One region of the Pantoea alhagi genome, then DNA from elsewhere that is predicted to be linked to it. Evidence: predicted binding sites of a transcription regulator. Region 1 holds the regulator's gene; each other region holds the start of a gene.

Region 1 (6,971 bases):
CCCGGCACGCTGCCGGTAGATCTGTTGCAGCTTAACGCGTTAAAGCGCCTGCGTGACTTTGATGATGCCATCACCGCCCGCGCCCACGGTTTTGCCGATGCCGGTGACTATTACCGACGGGCCAGCGCCATGCCGCTGCTGCCCGGCATACGTAAGCCGCTGTTAATTATCCATGCGCAGGACGATCCCTTTATGACCGATGAGGTGATCCCTGATATGGCGCGATTACCTGCTAACATTGAATATCAACTAACGGAATATGGTGGCCATGTCGGCTTTGTCGGCGGCACGTTACGTCGCCCGCAAATGTGGCTGGAGCAGCGTATTCCTCAATGGCTATCACCTTATCTGGATAACTAAGCTGTGATTATTCCCTGGCAAGATCTCTCCCCGGAAACCCTGGATAACCTGATTGAAGGTTTTGTACTGCGCGAAGGCACGGATTATGGCGAGCAGGAGCGCTCCCTGTCGGAAAAGGTGGAAGATGTCCGACGTCAGCTGAAAAGCGGCGAAGCCGTGCTGGTCTGGTCGGAACTGCATGAAACGGTCAATATTATGCCGCGCGGTCAGTTTCGCGAAGGATAGTGATGCGGTCAGCTCTGTGCGGCTCGTCACATTAACGTGGTCTGGCGGGCCTGCCCGATGATGACACCTCTGACCGAAACGTGATAACAATGCTCATCGCCCGATTTAATCCAGAGAGTATTTATGTCAGCCAGACATCCGATCATCGCGGTGACCGGCTCCAGCGGAGCGGGAACCACCACCACCAGCCTTGCCTTTCGTAAGATTTTTCAGCAGCTTAATCTGCATGCCGCTGAACTGGAGGGTGACAGTTTCCATCGCTATACGCGCCCGGAAATGGATATGGCGATCCGCAAAGCCCGCGATTTGGGGCGTCATATCAGTTACTTCGGACCAGAAGCCAACGACTTTGGCCTGCTTGAGCAAACCTTTGTTGAATATGGCGAAAATGGCCGTGGCCAGTCACGTAAATACCTGCATACCTATGATGAGGCGGTGCCGTGGAATCAGGTGCCAGGTACCTTTACGCCGTGGCAGCCGTTGCCGGAGCCAACGGATGTGTTGTTTTATGAAGGACTGCACGGCGGCGTGGTGACGCAGCAGCATAACGTGGCAGAAAAAGTGGATTTGCTGGTTGGCGTGGTGCCCATCGTGAATCTGGAGTGGATCCAGAAGCTGGTGCGCGATACCAGCGAGCGCGGCCATTCCCGCGAAGCGGTGATGGATTCCGTGGTGCGCTCAATGGAAGATTATATTAATTACATTACGCCACAGTTCTCACGTACCCATCTTAACTTCCAGCGCGTACCCACCATAGATACCTCAAACCCTTTTGCCGCACGTGCTATTCCTTCGCTGGATGAAAGCTTTGTGGTGATTCATTTTCGCGGGCTGGAAGATATCGATTTCCCCTACCTGCTTGCGATGCTGCAGGGCTCCTTTATTTCTCATATTAATACGCTGGTGGTGCCGGGCGGAAAAATGGGACTGGCGATGGAGCTGATTATGCTGCCGCTGGTGAAACGCCTGATAGAAGGCAAAAAAATCGAATAAGAGGCATGCCACTCTCTCTTGCCCGGCCCCTGATAAGTAAGCAAATTGTCAGCCGGGGCGTTCATCAGCTAAACGGCAATTGTCCGATTCAGCACAAGCTGAAGCGAGACAACAGGAGACAGTAAGATAAAGCTGTGCTACAAACAAAGCTGTAATATTTTCGTTCTATGAAACGAAAACGGGACGACGGCACGCCTTGAGGCCTCGCAGTTGCCCGTATAAATTTCCAGCAGGAAACGCTTGAAGATTTCAACGCCTGACAGGGAAAACTGCCCCCTGTATTTAGGGCACGATTACAACAGAGGATAATAGCGAATGGTTCTCGGCAAACCGCAAACAGACCCTACACTCGAATGGTTCCTGTCACATTGCCATATTCACAAATATCCATCAAAAAGCACATTGATTCATCAGGGTGAAAAGGCCGAGACGCTCTATTACATCGTAAAAGGTGCGGTTGCGGTACTGATCAAAGATGAAGAAGGCAAAGAGATGATTCTTTCCTATCTTAATCAGGGTGATTTCATTGGCGAGCTTGGCCTGTTTGAAGAAGGCCAGGAACGCAGTGCATGGGTACGCGCGAAAACCGCCTGTGAAGTGGCTGAAATTTCGTATAAAAAATTCCGTCAGCTGATTCAGGTTAATCCTGACATTCTGATGCGTCTCTCTTCCCAGATGGCTCGTCGCCTGCAGGTGACTTCAGAGAAAGTAGGCAATTTAGCTTTCCTTGACGTGACCGGCCGTATTGCACAGACGCTGCTCAACCTTGCTAAACAGCCGGATGCGATGACGCACCCGGACGGGATGCAAATCAAGATTACCCGTCAGGAGATCGGCCAGATCGTCGGCTGCTCACGCGAGACGGTGGGCCGTATTTTGAAAATGCTGGAAGATCAAAACCTGATCTCCGCTCACGGTAAAACAATTGTCGTTTACGGCACCCGTTAAGCTACTCTGAAGACACGGCGTGGTGCCTGGCATCACGCCGTGTCTGTTTTGGTGATGTAGCGATGTGGCGGAGAATTATTTATCATCCCGAAGTGAACTATGCCCTGCGTCAGACGCTGGTGCTCTGTTTACCGGTGGCCTTTGGCTGGCTACTGGGGGATTTGCAAAAAGGATTGCTCTTCTCGCTGGTTCCCGCCTGCTGCAATATTGCCGGACTCGATACCCCACACCGCCGCTTCTTTAAACGCCTGATCACAGGCGGCTCGCTGTTCGCACTCAGCAGTTTTCTTCTTCAGTGGCTATCGCTACAGCAGGTGCCCCTGCCCGCGACGCTGTTTGTCATGGCGTTAGTGCTGGGCGTAACCGGCGAAATCGGCCCGCTTCATGCACGTCTGCTGCCAGCTTCCTTAATTGCCGCTATTTTTACGCTCGGCCTGGTGGGCAATATGCCGATCTGGGGGCCGCCGTTGCTCTATATCGGCGGTACATTCTGGTACGGGCTGTTTAACTGGTTCTGGTTCCGGCTGTGGAAAGAGCAGCCGATGCGGGAGACGCTCAGCCTGCTCTATCGCGAACTGGCGGATTACTGCGAAGCCAAATATACCCTGCTGACGCAGCTTACTAATCCGGAAAAAGCCTTGCCCCCGTTGCTGGCGCGCCAGCAAAAGGTGGTTGATCTGATTAACACCTGTTATCAGCAAATGCATATGCTGGCCGCTAACCGCGATCATAACCATCGACGCCTGACGCGTGCTTTTCAGGTGGCACTCGATCTGCAGGAGCATATTGCCGTTAGTCTGCATCAGCCGGAAGAGGTGCAAAAGCTGGTAGAGCGAAGCCATGCGGAAGCGGTTATCCGCTGGAACGCGCAAACCATCGCCGTACGGCTGCGCGAGCTGGCGGACGACATGCTTTATCACCGGCTGCCATCACGTTTCACCATGGAAAAACCGCTGCTGGGACTGGAGAAAATTGCGCGTCGGCATCCGGAGAATCCGGTCGGCCACTTCTGTTATTACCATTTCAGCCGCATCGCCCGCGTGCTGCGTACCCAGCGCCCTCTTTATCGTCGCGATCTTATGGCCGATCGCCAGCGTCGGCTGCCGCTGCTTTCCGCGCTGCGCAGCTATCTGTCATTTAAATCTTCCGCTCTGCGTACCGCGGCACGCTTTGCGGTGATGCTGGTATTCGGCAGCGTACTGGCGCTGGCGTTCAACGTACCGAAACCCTGGTGGATCTTAATGACCATCATGTTCGTCAGTCAGAATGGCTACAGCGCAACGCGTGTGCGTATCCAGCACCGCGCGCTTGGCACGCTGGCAGGGCTGATTATCGCCGCTGCAGCCCTGCGTCTTGCGGTACCGGAATCGCTGGTGCTGTTAATCATGCTGATCATTACCTTAGTCAGCTATCTGTTTATCCGTAAATATTACGGCTGGGCAACCATCGGTTTTACCGTGACCGCCGTTTATTCATTACAGCTGCTGTCGTTAAACGGCGCGCATTTCCTGTTGCCGCGTCTGATGGATACGCTGATGGGATGCTGCATCGCTTTTGGCGGCATGGTCTGGCTGTGGCCGCAGTGGCAAAGCGGGCTACTGCGGCAGAATGCGCATGATGCACTGGAAGCGTATCAGGATGCTTTACGGATGCTGCTGGGGAGCGAGGCATCACCGCAGAAGCTTGCCTGGCAGCGGGTACGCGTTAATCAGGCGCATAATGCGCTGTTTAACTCCCTGAGCCAGGCGATGCAGGAGCCAGCGTTTAATACCCGCTATCTGAACGATATGAAACTTTGGGTCACGCACAGCCAGTTTATCGTTGAGCATATCAATGCAATGACTATTCTGGCCCGTGAGCACACCATGCTGACGCCTGCGCTGGCGCAAAGTTATCTGCAGTCGTGTGAAATTGCACTGCAGCGCTGTCAGCAGCGGCTGGCATATGACGGGCCGGGACAGGATACCAATATTCTGCAAGGAGAAGCAGAGAACCAGGAAGGGCCGATGACCATTATGGAGCGTCATGTAAAGCGTATCCTTGAGCACCTTTCAGTGATGCATACTATCTCATCTCTGGCATGGAGCCAGCGGCCGCACCACGGTAAATGGCTGGTACGCCGCCTGCGTAAAGGATAAGCGCGCCCTGACATCGGGCGCGCCCTGAATCATGCGGGTTTTAATACTTTTTCGGCAGCCCTGGCCAGACGCGCCATGCCATCACCAATATCCGCCAGCGGGATCACCAGCGAAGGCGCAAAGCGCAGAACATCGGTACCCGCCGTTAAAATCATCAGGCCTTCCGCAGCGGCGGCATTAAGAATATCGCGCGCTTTGCCCTTATGCTGCGGCTGAAGCTCCGCCCCGATCAGCAACCCTTTGCCACGGATCTCGCTGAAGAGATCCAGTTTGGCGTTGATGGCTTCCAGCGCCTCAATAAAGCGCTGACGGCGTTGCTCAATGCCATCCAGCACCGAAGGAGTATTAATCACATCCAGCGCCGCTTCCGCTACTGCGCAGGCCAGCGGATTACCGCCATAGGTGGTACCGTGTACGCCAGGCGTCATCGCCGAGGCGATCTCATTAGTGGTCAGCATCGCACTAATGGGGAAGCCGCCGCCCAGCGCTTTCGCTGAGGTCAGAATATCGGGCTGCACGCCATAATGCTGATAGGCAAACAGCTTACCACTGCGCCCCATCCCACTCTGGACCTCATCCAGTACCAGCAGCGCCTGATATTGATCGCACAGCTGGCGCAGCCCCTGCATAAATTCCTGCGTGGCGGGCATAACGCCACCCTCGCCCTGAATCGGCTCAACCACAATGGCACAGGTGTGATCGTCGATCACTGCCTTCACCGCCTCAAGATCGTTAAAAGGTACGTGGACGATATCGGCCGGTTTGGGTCCAAAACCATCAGAGTATTTCGGCTGCCCGCCGACGGAAACGGTAAACAGCGTGCGGCCATGAAACGCGTTATGGAATGCGATAATTTTACTTTTATAAGGGCTATGGCGCGTGGAAGCATAGTAGCGCGCCAGTTTGAAGGCGGCCTCGTTGGCTTCAGCCCCTGAGTTCGCAAAGAAAACGCGCTCGGCAAAAGTCGCGTCAATCAGCTTGCTGGCAAGACGCAGCGCGGGTTCATTAGTGAAAACGTTGCTGGTATGCCACAGCATTTCTCCCTGAGTTTTCAGCGCCTCTACCAGCGCCGGATGGCAGTGGCCCAGCGCGGTTACGGCAATGCCGGCGGTAAAATCGATATATTCTTTGCCCTGCTGATCCCACACCCGGCTGCCTTTGCCTTTTACCGGCACAAACTGTGCTGGTGCATAAACCGGCAATATAACCTCATCAAAGGTCTGCCGCGTAACCGCCATTTTTTCCGCTGCCATTCGCTACCTCATTTAATTTTACACTGATACGCTGTGAAAAAATAATCATTAAATATGCATAATAAGTCAAACGGAATCGCAGCGTACGGAATTAAACAGCGGCTTGTCTACGCAAAAAATTAGCCAGCAACGCATGCCCCTGCTGGCTCAGGATGCTTTCCGGATGAAACTGCACGCCCTCAACATCCAGCGTCTTATGACGTAACCCCATGATTTCATCCGGCTTACCATCACGCAGGCTCCATGCGGTGACCTCCAGGCAGGCTGGCAGCGTCTCTTTTTCCACAATCAGCGAGTGATAGCGCGTTACAGTCAGCGGCTGCGCCAATCCGGCAAATACGCCAGCCTGCTGATGAGCAATCGCGGAGGTTTTACCGTGCATAACCTGACGCGCGCGAATCACGCGTGCGCCGAAAACCTGCGCCAGCGCCTGATGGCCCAGGCAAACGCCAAGCAGCGGCAGCCGCCCGGCAAACGTGCGGATAGCGTCCAGAGAGATACCTGATTCATCAGGCGTGCAGGGACCAGGAGAGATGACCAGATGCGTCAGCGGCAGCGCGTGCATTTCCGCCAGCGTAATTTCATCATTGCGGCGCACCAGTACTTCCGCTCCCAGCTCGCAGAAGTACTGGTACAGGTTCCAGGTAAAAGAGTCGTAGTTATCAATAAGCAGCAGCATTGTTACTCCGGGCTGACCAAAACGCCGCTATTCTACGCGCTTACTTCGGCTCGCTCACTACGTTACTAAAGATATCGGTCAGCCCCTGCAGATCGCCATTCACGCTCTCTTCATTTGCCCGCAGCCAGGCTTCGCGTTCAGTCTTGCTCCAGTCAATGTCATAGCCTGCATGAATAATTAACTGTTCAAAGAAGAGGCGCTGCGCGCGGCCGTTGCCGTCGCGAAATGGATGCAGCATATTGATTTCGCAGTAATAATGCGCCAGCCGCGCCACAAACTGTTCAAAAGGAAGATCGGCCAGGCCATTCTCTTCCTCAAGCGCTTCCATCAGGGCGTTACCCTCCTTCTCAATATATTCAAAGTGGCAGAAAGGCG
Region 2 (6,971 bases), 730 kb from region 1:
CGCCATTGCCGAAGCGGCCTTTAATAAAGGCGAAACCGCGATGACCATTAACGGTCCCTGGGCATGGAATAATATCGAAAGCGCCAAAATCAATTATGGCGTCACCCTGCTTCCCACCTTTAAAGGCCAGCCGTCAAAGCCATTCGTTGGCGTCCTGAGCGCGGGCATTAACGCTGCCAGCCCGAACAAAGAGCTGGCGAAAGAGTTCCTGGAAAACTATCTGCTGACCGATGACGGCCTGGCGAAAATGAACGCGGACAAGCCGCTGGGTGCCGTGGCGCTGAAATCGTATCAGGATAAGCTGGCAAAGGATGAAAAGATTGCCGCCACCATGGAAAACTCGCAGAACGGCGAGATCATGCCGAACGTGCCGCAAATGTCCGCCTTCTGGTACGCCGAGCGTAACGCGGTGCTGAATGCGATCAATGGTCGCCAGACGGTGGAAGCCGCGCTGAAAGATGCGGAAAACCGCTTAACCAAGTAAGGGCTTGCTATCGTTTTGCTCCCGGCCACCTGCGGCTCTGTTCGTCAGGTGGCCCGATGCTGCGGCTCGCCCCTCTTTTCATCAGTTGCAGAAGGAACCTGAAATGGCAAAATCCGCATTGTGGTGGCAGCGTGACGCCCTGAAGTGGCTGGTTCTTGCCCTGTGTGTGATGATAACCGGCTATCTGGTTGTTCTGATGTATGCCCAGGGCGAATACCTGTTCGCTATTGTCACGTTGATTCTGCTCAGCAGCGGCCTGATTATTTTCTTCCGCCGCCGGGCTCAGGCGTGGCGCTATGTCTGGCCCGGGCTGGCAGGCATGGTGCTGTTTGTGCTGTTTCCGCTGGCCTGTACCATCGCTATCGCGTTTACCAACTACAGCAGCACTAACCAGCTCTCTTTTGAGCGGGCGCGTCAGGTACTGCTGGATCGTCAGTTCCAGGCGGGTGACAGCTACGCATTCTCCCTCTGGTCAACCACGGATAAAACGTGGCGCTTGCTGCTGAAAAGCCCGGAAAATAAACAGTTTATTACCCCGCCCTTTTCCCTCTCTGGAAAAGGTGAGCAAACGCTTACTCTTACCGAAACCCGGCAAGAACCGGCAGGTGAGCGCGCCATGCTGCGTGATATCACTCAAAATCGTCAGGCACTTTCACAGCTAACGGCACATTTACCGGACGGTACGCAGCTGCGTATGAGTTCGCTGCGTCAGTTCTCTGGCACTCAGCCGCGCTACCGCCTCGGCGAAGATAACTCGCTGACCGACAAACAGACCGGCAAAGTCTGGTATGCCAATGACGATACCGGCTTCTGGCAGACCAAAGATGCCAGTCAGCAGTGGACCAGTGAAAAACTCAGCCCCGGCTATACGGTGGCGGTGGGCTGGGATAACTTCCTGCGCGTATTGACCGATAAGGGAATTCAGCAGCCTTTTATCGCTATTTTTATCTGGACGGTAATTTTCGCCGCGCTCACGGTATTGCTGACCGTGGCGGTAGGCATGGTGCTGGCCTGCCTGATGCAGTGGGAAGCGTTAAAAGGACGTGCGGTGTATCGTCTGCTGCTGATCCTGCCCTATGCGGTTCCGGCCTTTATCTCCATTCTGATCTTCAAAGGGCTGTTTAACCAGAGCTTTGGCGAGATCAATATGATGCTTGACGGTCTGTTCGGCATCAAACCCGCCTGGTTCAGCGATCCGGCAATGGCGCGTACCATGCTGGTAATTGTGAATACCTGGCTTGGCTATCCCTACATGATGATTCTGTGTATGGGGCTGCTCAAAGCGATTCCCGACGACCTGTATGAAGCCTCAGCGCTGGACGGCGCCACGCCGATGCAAAACTTTTTCCGCATTACGCTGCCGCTGCTGGTTAAGCCGCTGACGCCGCTGATGATTGCCAGCTTCGCCTTTAACTTTAATAACTTCGTGCTGATTTTGCTGCTTACCGACGGCGGCCCCGACCGGCTCGGCACGACCACGCCAGCAGGCTATACCGACCTGCTGGTGAGCTACACCTGGCGCATCGCCTTTGAAGGCGGCGGCGGTCAGGATTTCGGCCTGGCAGCCGCTATCGCCACCCTGATTTTCCTGCTGGTCGGCGCGCTGGCGCTGTTTAACCTGCGATTCACCCGCATTAAGACAGATTAAGGAGCGAGAGATGGCGATGGTTCAACCCAAATCACAGAAGCTGCGGCTGGCGCTGACGCATCTGTTGCTGCTCGGCTTTATTGTACTGATTATGTATCCGCTGATGATGGTGCTGGCGATTTCGCTGCGTCCCGGCAACTATGCGATCGGCAGTCTGTTGCCGGAACATATCTCCTGGGACCACTGGAAGCTGGCGCTGGGTTTCACCGTCACGCACGAAAATGGCAGCGTTACCCCGCCGCCTTTTCCGGTGCTGTTGTGGCTGTGGAATTCAGTAAAAGTTGCCGCGATAACTGCCGTTGGGATTGTTGCGCTTTCCACAACCTGTGCCTATGCTTTTGCGCGTATGCGATTCCGCGGTAAGACAACGCTGCTGAAAGGAATGCTTATATTTCAGATGTTTCCCGCTGTACTTTCGCTGGTAGCGCTTTATGCTCTGTTCGACCGTTTGGGACAGTATATTCCCTTTATCGGCCTGAATACCCATGCCGGGCTGATTTTTGCCTACCTCGGCGGTATCGCCTTACACGTCTGGACGATTAAAGGCTATTTTGAAACCATTGATGGTTCGCTGGAAGAAGCAGCGGCGCTGGACGGCGCAACGCCATGGCAGGCTTTCCGCTTAATTTTACTGCCGCTTTCTGTGCCTATTCTTGCCGTGGTGTTCATTCTGTCTTTTATCGCTGCCGTGACGGAAGTGCCCGTCGCCTCGCTGCTGTTGCGTGATGTAAACAGCTATACGCTGGCGGTGGGTATGCAGCAGTATCTGAATCCGCAGAACTATTTGTGGGGAGATTTTGCCGCGGCAGCGGTGTTGTCTGCACTGCCGATTACCCTGGTGTTCCTGCTGGCGCAGCGCTGGCTGGTTAGCGGCTTGACCGCTGGCGGCGTGAAGGGTTAACGATTTTTATTGCCACTGTTGCCTTTGTTGTTATTGCCACTGCTAAGTTGTGTCCTGTGTATATTCAGGCGGCCTGTTGGCCGCCTTTTTTTTATTCGCGCCTCAGCCGGTTGCTGTTAGCCAGCCACAGCGTAATAACCAGAATCAGGATAGCGGCAGAATAGCAGAGCGTGTCGAAAGGATCTTTATGGTCGACCACAATCAGCCGGATAATGGCCGTTATACCGATATAAATAAAGTAGCGCAGCGGGAAATGGTAGCCCGACTGGAAATATTTAACGATCAGGGCGATAAATTCGAAATAGAGAAACCAGATGACAATGCCTTCCACCAGCAAGTAGGCCGAGGCGGCTTCGCCGGTATTCAGTAATACATTCGCCAGGTGGATAGTCTCTTTGCCCAGAAAGACGATCAGAATAAGGCCCAGAAACAGCAGACCGATGTTCAATATCCATTGCAGGACGGTGGCTATCATTTTCTCACTACTTATTGTTATGTCCTTTTACTTGCGTGGTAACCGGCATCTGCCGAGCTGACATCATGACAGAATGTGACCAACATCACATTATATCGCACATAAAAAAACGCCCTGACCAGAGCCAGAGCGTTATCAGCAACGCTGAACAGCAGCGCTAATCAGCGGAAGTGAATATCACGGTCGCTGGTCATGTCATACAGCTGATATTTACGGCCCAGCATCTGTCCGCCATCGCGCGTCAGCGGCGTCCAGTTAACCTGAGCGCGGCCACGGTTGTGGGTAACGGTAAACAGATCCATCGGCACAGAAATATAGAACCCTTTGGTGAAATCGCCCTCGCCATATTCGTCACCGGAGACGTTGGTTAAGGTAGCGTAAGCGCCCACCGTCACGCCGCTGTCGAAGCGTTTTGAGACGTCAATCGTGCCGCCTTTATCCTTCGCCAGATATTCGCCCACGCTCATTTTCACCAGCACATGATTCATAAACCACGGCTGCCAGTAAGCGGTCAGATGACCGGTCGGCGCTTTGTAGTCGGTGAATTTCATCATGTTGTCCCAGTCGCGCTGTTTAACGTAGTTCGCGTCTACGCCAACCGCCCAACTGGCATCAAGTGGACGATAGAGTACCTCTGCACCTACGCCGCCATACATGGTCTCCAGATAACCGCCATACATCTGGCCATAAAAGCCGTTGCCAAAGTACTGGAACCAGTTCGCCTGTAGGTTATTAACATAGACGTTGTTTTCGACATAGTCGCGAATATGGGTACGCACACGCGGCAGCGAGGAGTCGATCGGCCGACCATCGTAATTAAACTTGTTGTAGTTGTTGGCGAGGTTGGCAAAGAGGCCGCCGCCTACCAGCAGATGCTGCGTCAGCCAGTAATCGGCGTTGGCATTAATGCCCGCCTGATACATATAAAAGCTCTCGGGACCGCCAACCGACTGATTCAGTACCGGGGAAAGGCCATAGCTCAAGCGCCCTTTCTCAATATAGTACCCCTGCTCGGTTTTACCCGGATCGACCGGATCCACGCGGCGCTGCGCCAGCGGCTGCTCATGCCCCAGCGGGTAGCCTTCCAGCTGCTGACGCAGGCTACTGACGTTGGTTTCCGTGGTGACCTGCGGCAGGTTATAGCGCGTTTGGGTTACGCGCAGCGTATCGATATTTTCCGGCAAATCATTCATCAGAATAATGTTGGCACGATCGACGCCCTGCTGCGTATCCCGATATTTTACCTGCTCGCCCGTAACATAGAGGGTACGCCCTTTCACCTGCAGATTCGGCGCATCCAGTCCGGCATTATATTTCAGCTGCGTCAGCTGATTAGCTACCGCCGTATGCTGAAGGATTTCCGGCTGCGGCTGCGGACGATAGCCCGGCTTGCGGCTGTCGAGATGGCGCGTGCTTAACGCATTGAAATTGCTGTGCAGGGTAAAGCCAAAGGTGAAGGTGTTGCCGCGCTCATAGCTGGCGTTGATATCGGCCCAGTCCGTCAGACGATAGACAGCGCCGACGTTGACTTTGCTGCGCTGCTCCAGCCGTCCGGCATAGTCGCCCTGATAGTCGTTGCCCTCATACTCCAGCTTCAGACGTAGCGGCTGCCACGGCGTCTGATATTCAATGCCGCCGAAGATCGATGCCGGTCCCTTAAACAGTTCGTCGCCGTTGACCGAGCCTGCTGAGCCAAAGCCTTCACGGCGATGGCAGAATTTATCGTCATAGGAACAGAAGGGGTTTTTAATATTGCCGCTGTTGCCGAGATAGCCCCAGCCAATGCCCAGGGTAAAGTCGAGCGGTCCCCAGGCCTTGGTCGCCACCAGATATTCGCTGTCGAACAGCCCGGTGCCGCCTAAATCGCGCGTCCCCACTGCCACTTCCGGCAGCCAAAAACCTTCCTGCCATAGCCGCAGCTTGATATCAAAAGCCTTATCTTTATAACTTTGATCGCCGCTAAAGCCTTCCACCCGGCTGTATAGCCGCGTGCGCACATCGGTGTAGCGTACGGTGGTTTCCAGCCAGGGAAACAGCATCAGCGAAGCGGAATAGAAGCGATACTGATCGTTATCCCGATAGTTGAGGCTGAATTCGCCCTCTTTAGCCATTCGCGCCGTTGGCACCTGCATCAGGCCAACGCCGCCGAAATCTGACTGTGACGGGCCAATGGGTTCGCCCCACGTTGCCGCCTGCGCCTGGCAGGCAGCCGCTACGCAAACAGCGAGCAGGCTGAGAAGCATGTTTGTTTTCATCAGTCAGGGATCCGGTGCGTCAAAACAGAGATGATTTGCTGGTTAAGGTCGTGGTATTCGTCCGGCAGCGCCCAGGAAGAGAAGCCGAGATAGATGATGCTGCCCGGCGCGACTTCGACATGACGATGATTCCAGTAGGCTACCGGCACTTCCCGGGTAGCGCCGTCTGGAGCAATAACCGTTGCCACATTGCGCTCTGCGCCGCTCAGGCGCGCATGACCGACAAGGTAATCACGCGTATCGCGCCCCGGCTGCCAGACCACTTTGCCGCTGCCGGCAATGGCGCCGGCCAGCGTAATGCTGGTGGGGCGTTGCAGGGTGTAGAGGCTGTACTCTCCTTCCAGACGCCGGTTGGCCTCCGGACGTAGCCGTATCCAGTCAGGATCGAGCGAGGTGAATTGTCTGCCGGTTACCCGCACCGTTTTTAATTGTTGCAACACAGCATTGATCGCCGCAGCGCGTTCGCCCTCTTCGCTTGCCGCCCAGCGTTGTAATCTTGCCAGCGTCTGTTGGTAATGCTGCTGCGCCGCCGCCGTTGCCAGCGACTCCGCAATGACCGTACCGGGCCACCAGCTTCGATCCTTCACCGCCGGACTGGCAAGTAATTGAGAAAGCGTTTGTGCATCACTGACCACGGCGGTTTGCGATGCGTTGGGGTAATAAATCGTTACCTGGCTATCCGCCAGCGCGTTAAATGCGAGGCCGCCAAGCAGGCTGGCTAAGGCAAGGATGTTTTTCATGATTTTGCTGGCTTCAGAATGGTGATCTCGACCGGCAGCGTATCCGCTCCCACCTGCTGTGCGCTCTGACGCACCTCGCCGCTGATGGCATCAACCCAGAAAGTGTTTTTCCATTCCGTACCGTTCGCGGCGATGGTCACCTCTTCATGCCAGACCCGGCAGGGGATCTTTTGACCCGCCAGCGTCAGTACTTCATCATGACCACGGCTAAAACGTGAAGTCGCGCTACTCGCGCGCAGCTGACCGTTCTCTGTCCAGCTCATGATGCGCGTCCAGCTTTCGCCCTCACGAATCTGCAGTGGATGCGCTAAAGGATCCTGCTGTAAATTATCCACTTCCAGCAGGTTGTCGCTCAGGCCCAGGGTTTTCACCAGACGGCCCTGCTGCGTGACCAGCATCGCCCGATCCTGCGTTACCCATTTCTGTTGGCCTTGTTCGGCATAGCCCAGCACCAGGAAGATGCGCTGA
Region 3 (6,971 bases), 1.7 Mb from region 1:
GTAAAACCGCGCTGGGGCTGTTTATCGAAGCCGTGGGGATTAATTTACGCGCAGCACGCAACGCCGGTGTTAACGGTTGGCTGGTGGTAATGTCTACTTATGTGATTAGCGGACTGTGCGCGGCGGTGGCCGGGCTGATTGTTGCAGCGGATATACGCGGTGCCGACGCCAACAATGCCGGCTTATGGCTGGAGCTGGATGCGATTCTGGCAGTGGTGATAGGTGGCGCTTCGCTGATGGGTGGGCGTTTTAATCTGTGGCTCTCGCTGCTGGGCGCGCTGATTATTCAGGCGATGAATACCGGCATTCTGCTTTCCGGCTTTCAGCCGGAGCTGAATCAGGTGGTCAAAGCGGTAGTGGTGATGGCGGTCCTGCTGCTGCAGTCGCCGCGTTTTCTGCAATTACTGAAACGGCGAGGCAACAATGCTTAAACGTCATTTACCCCTGATGATTACGTTACTGGTGTTTGTCACCGGTTACCTGTTTTGTCTGACGCAGTTTCCCGGTTTCGCCTCCACGCGCGTAATTGGCAACATTCTTACCGATAACGCGTTTCTTGGCATTATCGCCGTTGGCATGACTTTTGTGATCCTCTCTGGCGGGATCGATCTCTCTGTTGGTGCAGTGATCGCCTTTACCGGCGTTTTTCTTGCCAGAGCGATTGGCGACCTCCATCTTTCCCCCTGGCTGGCCTTTGGCATCATTTTGCTGGCGGGCGCCGCTTTCGGCGCGCTGATGGGATGGCTGATCGATGCGCTGAAGATCCCGGCATTTATTATTACTCTGGCGGGGATGTTTTTTCTGCGCGGCTGTAGCTATCTGATTGCGGAAAGTTCGATACCGATTGATCATCCCCTTTACAGCACGCTTTCCAGTATGGCGTGGAAAATGCCGGGCGGAGGGCGGCTGAGCCTGATGGCGTTAATCATGCTGATGGTGGTGGTGCTGGGAATTATGCTGGCGCATCGTACGCGCTTTGGCAATCAGGTATATGCCATCGGCGGCAGTATGCATTCGGCGCAGCTAATGGGCGTTTCAACCCGCGCCACCACCGTGAAGGTTTACATGCTTTCCACTTTACTGGCAACGCTGGCGGGGATTGTTTTCTCGCTCTATACCTCGGCGGGCTATGCGCTGGCGGGCATGGGCGTGGAGCTGGATGCTATCGCATCGGTCGTTATTGGCGGCACGCTGCTTTCGGGCGGGGTAGGCACCGTGCTGGGCACGCTGTTCGGCGTGCTGATTCAGGGACTGATTCAGACCTGGATTAATTTTGACGGCACCCTGAGTTCATGGTGGACCAAAATCGCCATTGGCATTCTGCTGTTTGCTTTTATCGCGCTCCAGCGTCTGCTGACGGTGATATGGGATCGGCAGCAGAATGCACCGGTGAGGCGCATTAGACTAAAACCCTGACTACAGCGCACCACATCTGACGGTATCCTTTGGCTCGCCAGCAGGGGTACCGTTCATACGGGGTGCGCTTTTTAATAAAGTTAATTAGTTACAACATACTAAAAATGGATTTCCGACCCGGTTTCAGAACGCACCGAAGCGAAGCCATAAAAAAGCCGCATCAATGATGCGGCTTTTTGCTCAGCTAATGAAGTTAGCGGTTCAGGCGGTAATAGACCTCATTCCAGCGCAGCGCATCCCTGAAAGTAGGCAGCGTGGTGTCATTATCAATCACCATTACCTCAATACCGTGCATCTCTGCATACAGACGCATATCATCCACATCCAGCGCCTGACTGAATACGGTATGATGCGCGCCGCCGCCGAGGATCCAGGCTTCAGAAGCTGTGGCAAGCGAAGGCTGCGCTTTCCACAAGGCGTTGGCCACCGGTAGCTTCGGCAATGGCTGCGGCTGTTCAATCGCATCCACCACATTGACCAGCAGGCGGAAGCGGTCGCCCATATCGATAACGCTGGCGTTAACCGCCGGGCCGGCAGGCGTCGAGAAGATCAGGCGGGCCGGATCGGCTTTGCCGCCAATGCCAAGGAACTGTACATCCAGCAGAGGTTTCTCTTCTTTAGCGATAGAGGGGCAAACCTCCAGCATATGCGAACCCAGTACCAACTCATTGCCCGGCGAGAAGTGGTAGGTATAGTCTTCCATAAAGGAGGTGCCGCCAGGCCGATCGCCCGCCATTACCTTGAAAATATGCAGCAAAGCAGCGGTTTTCCAGTCACCTTCCCCAGCAAAACCGTAACCCTGTGCCATCAGTCGTTGTACCGCCAGGCCCGGCAGCTGAGTCATACCGTGCAGCGTCTGAAAGTTTGTTGTAAACGCGCGGCAGCCTTCATCGTCCAGAAAACGTTTCATACCCAGTTCGATACGTGCCGCATCCAGCACGTTCTGGCGTTTTTCGCCGTTAACGGCGGCGACGGCGCTAAACCGGTACTGGCTTTCATATTCATCAATCAATGCGTTAACGTCGCCATCGCTGACCTGATTAATCACTTCTACCAGATCGCCCACGCCCCAGCCGTTAACGGCGTAGCCAAACTGGATTTGCGCCGCAACTTTATCGCCCTCCGTTACCGCGACTTCGCGCATATTGTCGCCAAAGCGCGCCACTTTCAGCTGCTGGCTGGCGTGACGCGCCGCCGAAGCGCGCATCCACTTGCCGATACGCTGATGGCTCTGGCTCTCCTGCCAGTGGCCGGTTATCACACTATGAGAAAGACCCATGCGTGCGCCGATAAAACCAAACTCACGGCCGCCGTGTGCCGTCTGATTCAGGTTCATAAAATCCATATCCATCGTTTCCCACGGGATCTCCGCGTTAAACTGGGTATGGAACTGCAGCAGCGGCTTATTCAGCACCGACAGACCGCCGATCCACATTTTGGCCGGCGAGAAGGTGTGCAGCCAGGTAATAATGCCAATGCAGCTGTTGTCATAGTTAGCGTCGCGGCAGAGCGCCAGCGCTTCGTCCGGGCTTTTCACCAGCGGCTTCAGGACCAGTTTTACCGGCAGGCCCGCTTCCCGATTCAGCCCATCGACCACCTGTTGTGCATGATCGGCAACCTGGCGCAGCGTCTCCGGTCCATACAAATGCTGGGTGCCAATCACAAACCACACGCTCAGCGAATCAAACTGTTGCATAAAAACTCCTTAAATAGCGGAAGAGGGACGTGCGGCATAATTCGGTTCAGCTGTCGCACACCACTGTTGATAACGTTCATAAAGCTGCTGATAGCGCGCCACGCGCGACGCATCGGGCTGCAGCGTTTTCTCTACCGGGCTGGCCATCTGTTGCTGGGCGCCGGGAACATCGTCATACACGCCTGCCGCTACGGCGGCAAAGATCGCCGCGCCCAGTGCACAGCACTCATCGGATGCCACAATATCCAGCGGTCGATTCATCACATCGCAGCAGACCTGCATAATTGCCGGGGATTTACGGGCGATGCCGCCCAGGGTCAGGATGTTTTCTACCGGGATCTGCTGCTGCTCAAAACACTCCATAATGGCGCGTGCGCCAAAGGCGGTGGCGGCGATAAAGCCACCAAACAGGGTGGGCGCGTCCGTACCCAGATTGAGATCGGTGATCACGCCTTTCAGGCGCTGGTTGGCAAACGGCGTACGGCGGCCGTTAAACCAGTCCAGTACCACAGGCAGATGATCCAGCTGCGGGTTAGCGACCCAGGCATCGGTTAACTGGCGCAGCAGATCCTGCGACAGCGCGTCAAGCTGCGGTTTTAACTCTGGCTGCTGACGGGCGGCCAGCTGCAGCGGCCAGTTCAGCAGACGACTGAACCAGGCATACATATCGCCAAAAGCGGACTGGCCCGCCTCCAGCCCAATCACGCCCGGCGTGACGCTACCGTCAACCTGACCGCAAATTCCTTCAATCGCACGGCTGCCGACGCGTTCGCTGTCAGCAATCAGAATGTCGCAGGTAGAGGTGCCGATCACTTTCACCAGGGTATAAGGCTGGGCACCGGCGCCCACCGCGCCCATATGGCAGTCAAACGCGCCGCCGGAGAGCACCACGGAGGTAGAGAGGCCGAGACGCTGCGCCCATTCCGGGGTGAGCGTGCCAACGGGTTTTTCCGCGGTAAACGTATCGGTAAACAGGGGATAATCCAGCTGTTGAGTCAGCATGGGATCGAGCGCGTTAAAGAATGCCGCCTGCGGCAGGCCGTCCCACTGCGGATGCCACAGGGATTTATGGCCAGCGGCGCAGCGTCCACGACGAATCACTGCCGGAGCGGTGGTGCCGCTCAACAAGGCAGGTACCCAGTCGCACAGTTCAATCCAGGAAACGGCGGCGTCGCGCACCGCGGCATCGGCGCGGGAGACGTGCAAAATTTTTGCCCAGAACCATTCAGAGGAGTACACGCCGCCAATATAGCGCGAGTAGTCTTCAAACTGGCCGCTGCGACAGAGTTGATTAATCTCCTCCGCTTCTTCAATGGCGGTGTGATCTTTCCACAGCACAAACATTGCATTGGGGTTATCAGCAAATTCAGGGCGCAATGCCAGTACGTTACCGTCGCGGTCGATCGGTGCCGGCGTTGAGCCGGTAGAATCCACACCGATGCCGACAACCGCAGCGCGCTGCTCTTCGCTCAGGCGTGCTACCACGCCACAAATCGCTTTTTCCAGCGCCTCAATATAATCCAGCGGATGATGACGGAACTGGCTGACCTGCGGCACGCTATACTGGCCGGCCATCCAGCGCGTATAGGGCGCCACCTCTTTTTGTAGTTCCTCGCCGCTTTGGCAGTCTACTGCCAGGGCGCGAACCGAATCGCTGCCAAAGTCCAGACCAATCGTTATGGCACCAGCACGCATTCGGGCTCTCCTGTTAATGAACAATCGCAGGCTCTAACACTAAAAAGCGTGGCGGTTTTCAGTTAGCCCTGGCCAGCTGCATATATGTATTTTTCTGTCATCGTCATGGGTTATGTGAAGCCGATCAAAAGTTAACGCCCGGTTAAAACTGCTGAATTTATGGATTAAATTGCCATTGTTTTGCTATGTGATACCGCTCTACATTTCGTGATGCATTTCCCGCTAAAACTAGCCCAGCGTTTGTTCAGGTAACGCGCAATCTTAAAGCTAATTATCTGATTTACCGTTTTCATAATCTTTTTAATCCGATTGGTATCGTTTACACCGTTTCGTTGCGCACAACGAAATAATTACACTGCGCCGGAGAACACCATGCACAAATTCACTAAAGCGTTAGCCGCCATTGGACTGGCTGCCGTTATGTCACAATCCGCTATCGCTGAGACGATGAAACTCGGTTTCCTGGTTAAACAACCGGAAGAGCCCTGGTTCCAGACGGAATGGAAATTCGCTGATAAAGCGGGCAAAGATTTGGGCTTTGAGGTGATCAAGATTGCGGTGCCTGACGGCGAGAAGACGCTGAACGCCATTGACAGTCTGGCCGCCAGCGGCGCGAAAGGCTTTGTTATCTGTACTCCCGATCCCAAACTGGGATCGGCGATTATGGCAAAAGCTCGTAGCTACGATTTAAAAGTGATCGCAGTGGACGATCAGTTTGTTACCGCCAAAGGCAAACCGATGGATAGCGTGCCGCTGGTGATGATGGCGGCGACCAAAATCGGCGAACGTCAGGGCCAGGAGCTGTATAAAGAGATGCAGAAACGCGGCTGGGATGTGAAAACCTCAGCGGTCATGGCGATCACTGCGAACGAACTGGACACCGCGCGTCGCCGCACTTCTGGTTCCATCGAGGCGCTGAAGGCAGCCGGATTCCCGGAAAAGCAGATCTATCAGGTTCCTACCAAATCTAACGATATTCCTGGCGCTTTTGATGCCGCTAATTCGCTGCTGGTACAGCATCCGGAAGTAAAAAACTGGCTGATTGTGGGCATGAACGATAACACCGTGCTGGGTGGCGTACGCGCGACTGAAGGTCAGGGCTTTAAGGCGGCCAATGTTATCGGCATCGGCATTAACGGCGTGGATGCCATCAGTGAACTCTCTAAAGGTCAGGCGACCGGCTTCTACGGTTCGCTGCTGCCCAGCCCGGATGTGCATGGCTACAAAAGTATCCAGATGCTGCATGACTGGGTGACCAACGATAAAGAGCCACAAAAATTCACCGAAGTAACGGATGTGGTGCTGATTACCCGCGATAACTTCAAAGCTGAACTGGCGAAAAAAGGGCTGATGTAACGCGTGATTTCATCGACGGGCGGCAAATGTCGCCCGGTAAGCAGGCCCGCGCTATTTATGCGGGCAGGTTGTCCTCATCTTACGCCGACTAACCGGCGTTCACAGTGAACAGGCAAAGCGGAGACACCATGAACACTGATTCAGCCTTTCTGTCGTTTCATGGCATCAGTAAAACTTTTCCCGGCGTAAAGGCGCTGCAGGATATCAGCTTCAGCTGCCATGCAGGCGAAGTGCACGCGCTGATGGGGGAAAACGGCGCCGGTAAATCGACGCTGCTGAAAATTCTTAGCGGCAGTTACCAGCCCAGCGGCGGCACCATTCAGATTCAGGGCAGGCCGGTAAATTTCAGTCACACCACCGACGCGCTGAATGCTGGCGTGGCCATTATCTACCAGGAGCTGCACCTGGTGCCGGAAATGAGCATTGCGGAAAATATCTATCTTGGCCAGCTGCCGCAGCGCGGCGGACTGGTTAACCGTAAGCTGCTGCGCTATGAGGCGGGGCTACAGCTGAAAAACCTCGGCATGGATATCGATCCCGATACGCCGCTGAAATATCTGTCGCTTGGGCAGTGGCAGATGGTGGAGATTGCCAAAGCGCTGGCGCGCAACGCCAAAATCATCGCCTTTGATGAACCCACCAGTTCGCTGTCGGCGCGCGAAATCGAGCAGCTGTTCCGCGTTATTCGTCAGCTGCGTGCGGAAGGGCGCGTGGTGTTGTATGTGTCGCATCGTATGGAAGAGATCTTTGCGCTTAGCGACGCCATTACGGTGTTTAAAGATGGGCGCTATGTGCGCACCTTTGACGA

What was found. The regulator CRP, encoded in region 1, controls carbon source genes, mostly activating them, when cyclic AMP is high. The targets are predictions, from matches to a motif close to ATGTGANNNNNNTCACAT.
Region 2: the regulator CRP is predicted to act here: its motif matches at 3,582-3,599, upstream of psiE (phosphate-starvation-inducible protein PsiE).
Region 3: the regulator CRP is predicted to act here: its motif matches at 4,920-4,937, upstream of B1H58_RS17805 (arabinose ABC transporter substrate-binding protein).

What each region holds. Positions count from the first base shown of each region.
Region 1 is NZ_CP019706.1:1,211,845-1,218,815, forward strand. Features, by position in the region: gene B1H58_RS05755 (hydrolase) at 1-360, shown strand, start outside; gene B1H58_RS05760 (YheU family protein) at 364-585, shown strand; gene B1H58_RS05765 (phosphoribulokinase) at 709-1,578, shown strand; gene crp (cAMP-activated global transcriptional regulator CRP) at 1,894-2,526, shown strand; gene B1H58_RS05775 (YccS/YhfK family putative transporter) at 2,589-4,664, shown strand; gene argD (bifunctional acetylornithine/succinyldiaminopimelate transaminase) at 4,694-5,917, opposite strand; gene B1H58_RS05785 (aminodeoxychorismate synthase component II) at 6,009-6,596, opposite strand; gene B1H58_RS05790 (putative adenosine monophosphate-protein transferase Fic) at 6,637-6,971, opposite strand, start outside.
Region 2 is NZ_CP019706.1:1,941,630-1,948,600, reverse strand. Features, by position in the region: gene malE (maltose/maltodextrin ABC transporter substrate-binding protein MalE) at 1-484, shown strand, start outside; gene malF (maltose ABC transporter permease MalF) at 588-2,132, shown strand; gene malG (maltose ABC transporter permease MalG) at 2,143-3,033, shown strand; gene psiE (phosphate-starvation-inducible protein PsiE) at 3,125-3,508, opposite strand; gene B1H58_RS09115 (YjbH domain-containing protein) at 3,670-5,763, opposite strand; gene B1H58_RS09110 (capsule biosynthesis GfcC D2 domain-containing protein) at 5,763-6,503, opposite strand; gene B1H58_RS09105 (YjbF family lipoprotein) at 6,500-6,971, opposite strand, start outside.
Region 3 is NZ_CP019706.1:3,773,301-3,780,271, reverse strand. Features, by position in the region: gene ytfT (galactofuranose ABC transporter, ATP-binding protein YtfT) at 1-431, shown strand, start outside; gene yjfF (galactofuranose ABC transporter, permease protein YjfF) at 424-1,416, shown strand; gene araA (L-arabinose isomerase) at 1,610-3,112, opposite strand; gene B1H58_RS17810 (ribulokinase) at 3,122-4,807, opposite strand; gene B1H58_RS17805 (arabinose ABC transporter substrate-binding protein) at 5,180-6,163, shown strand; gene araG (L-arabinose ABC transporter ATP-binding protein AraG) at 6,292-6,971, shown strand, end outside.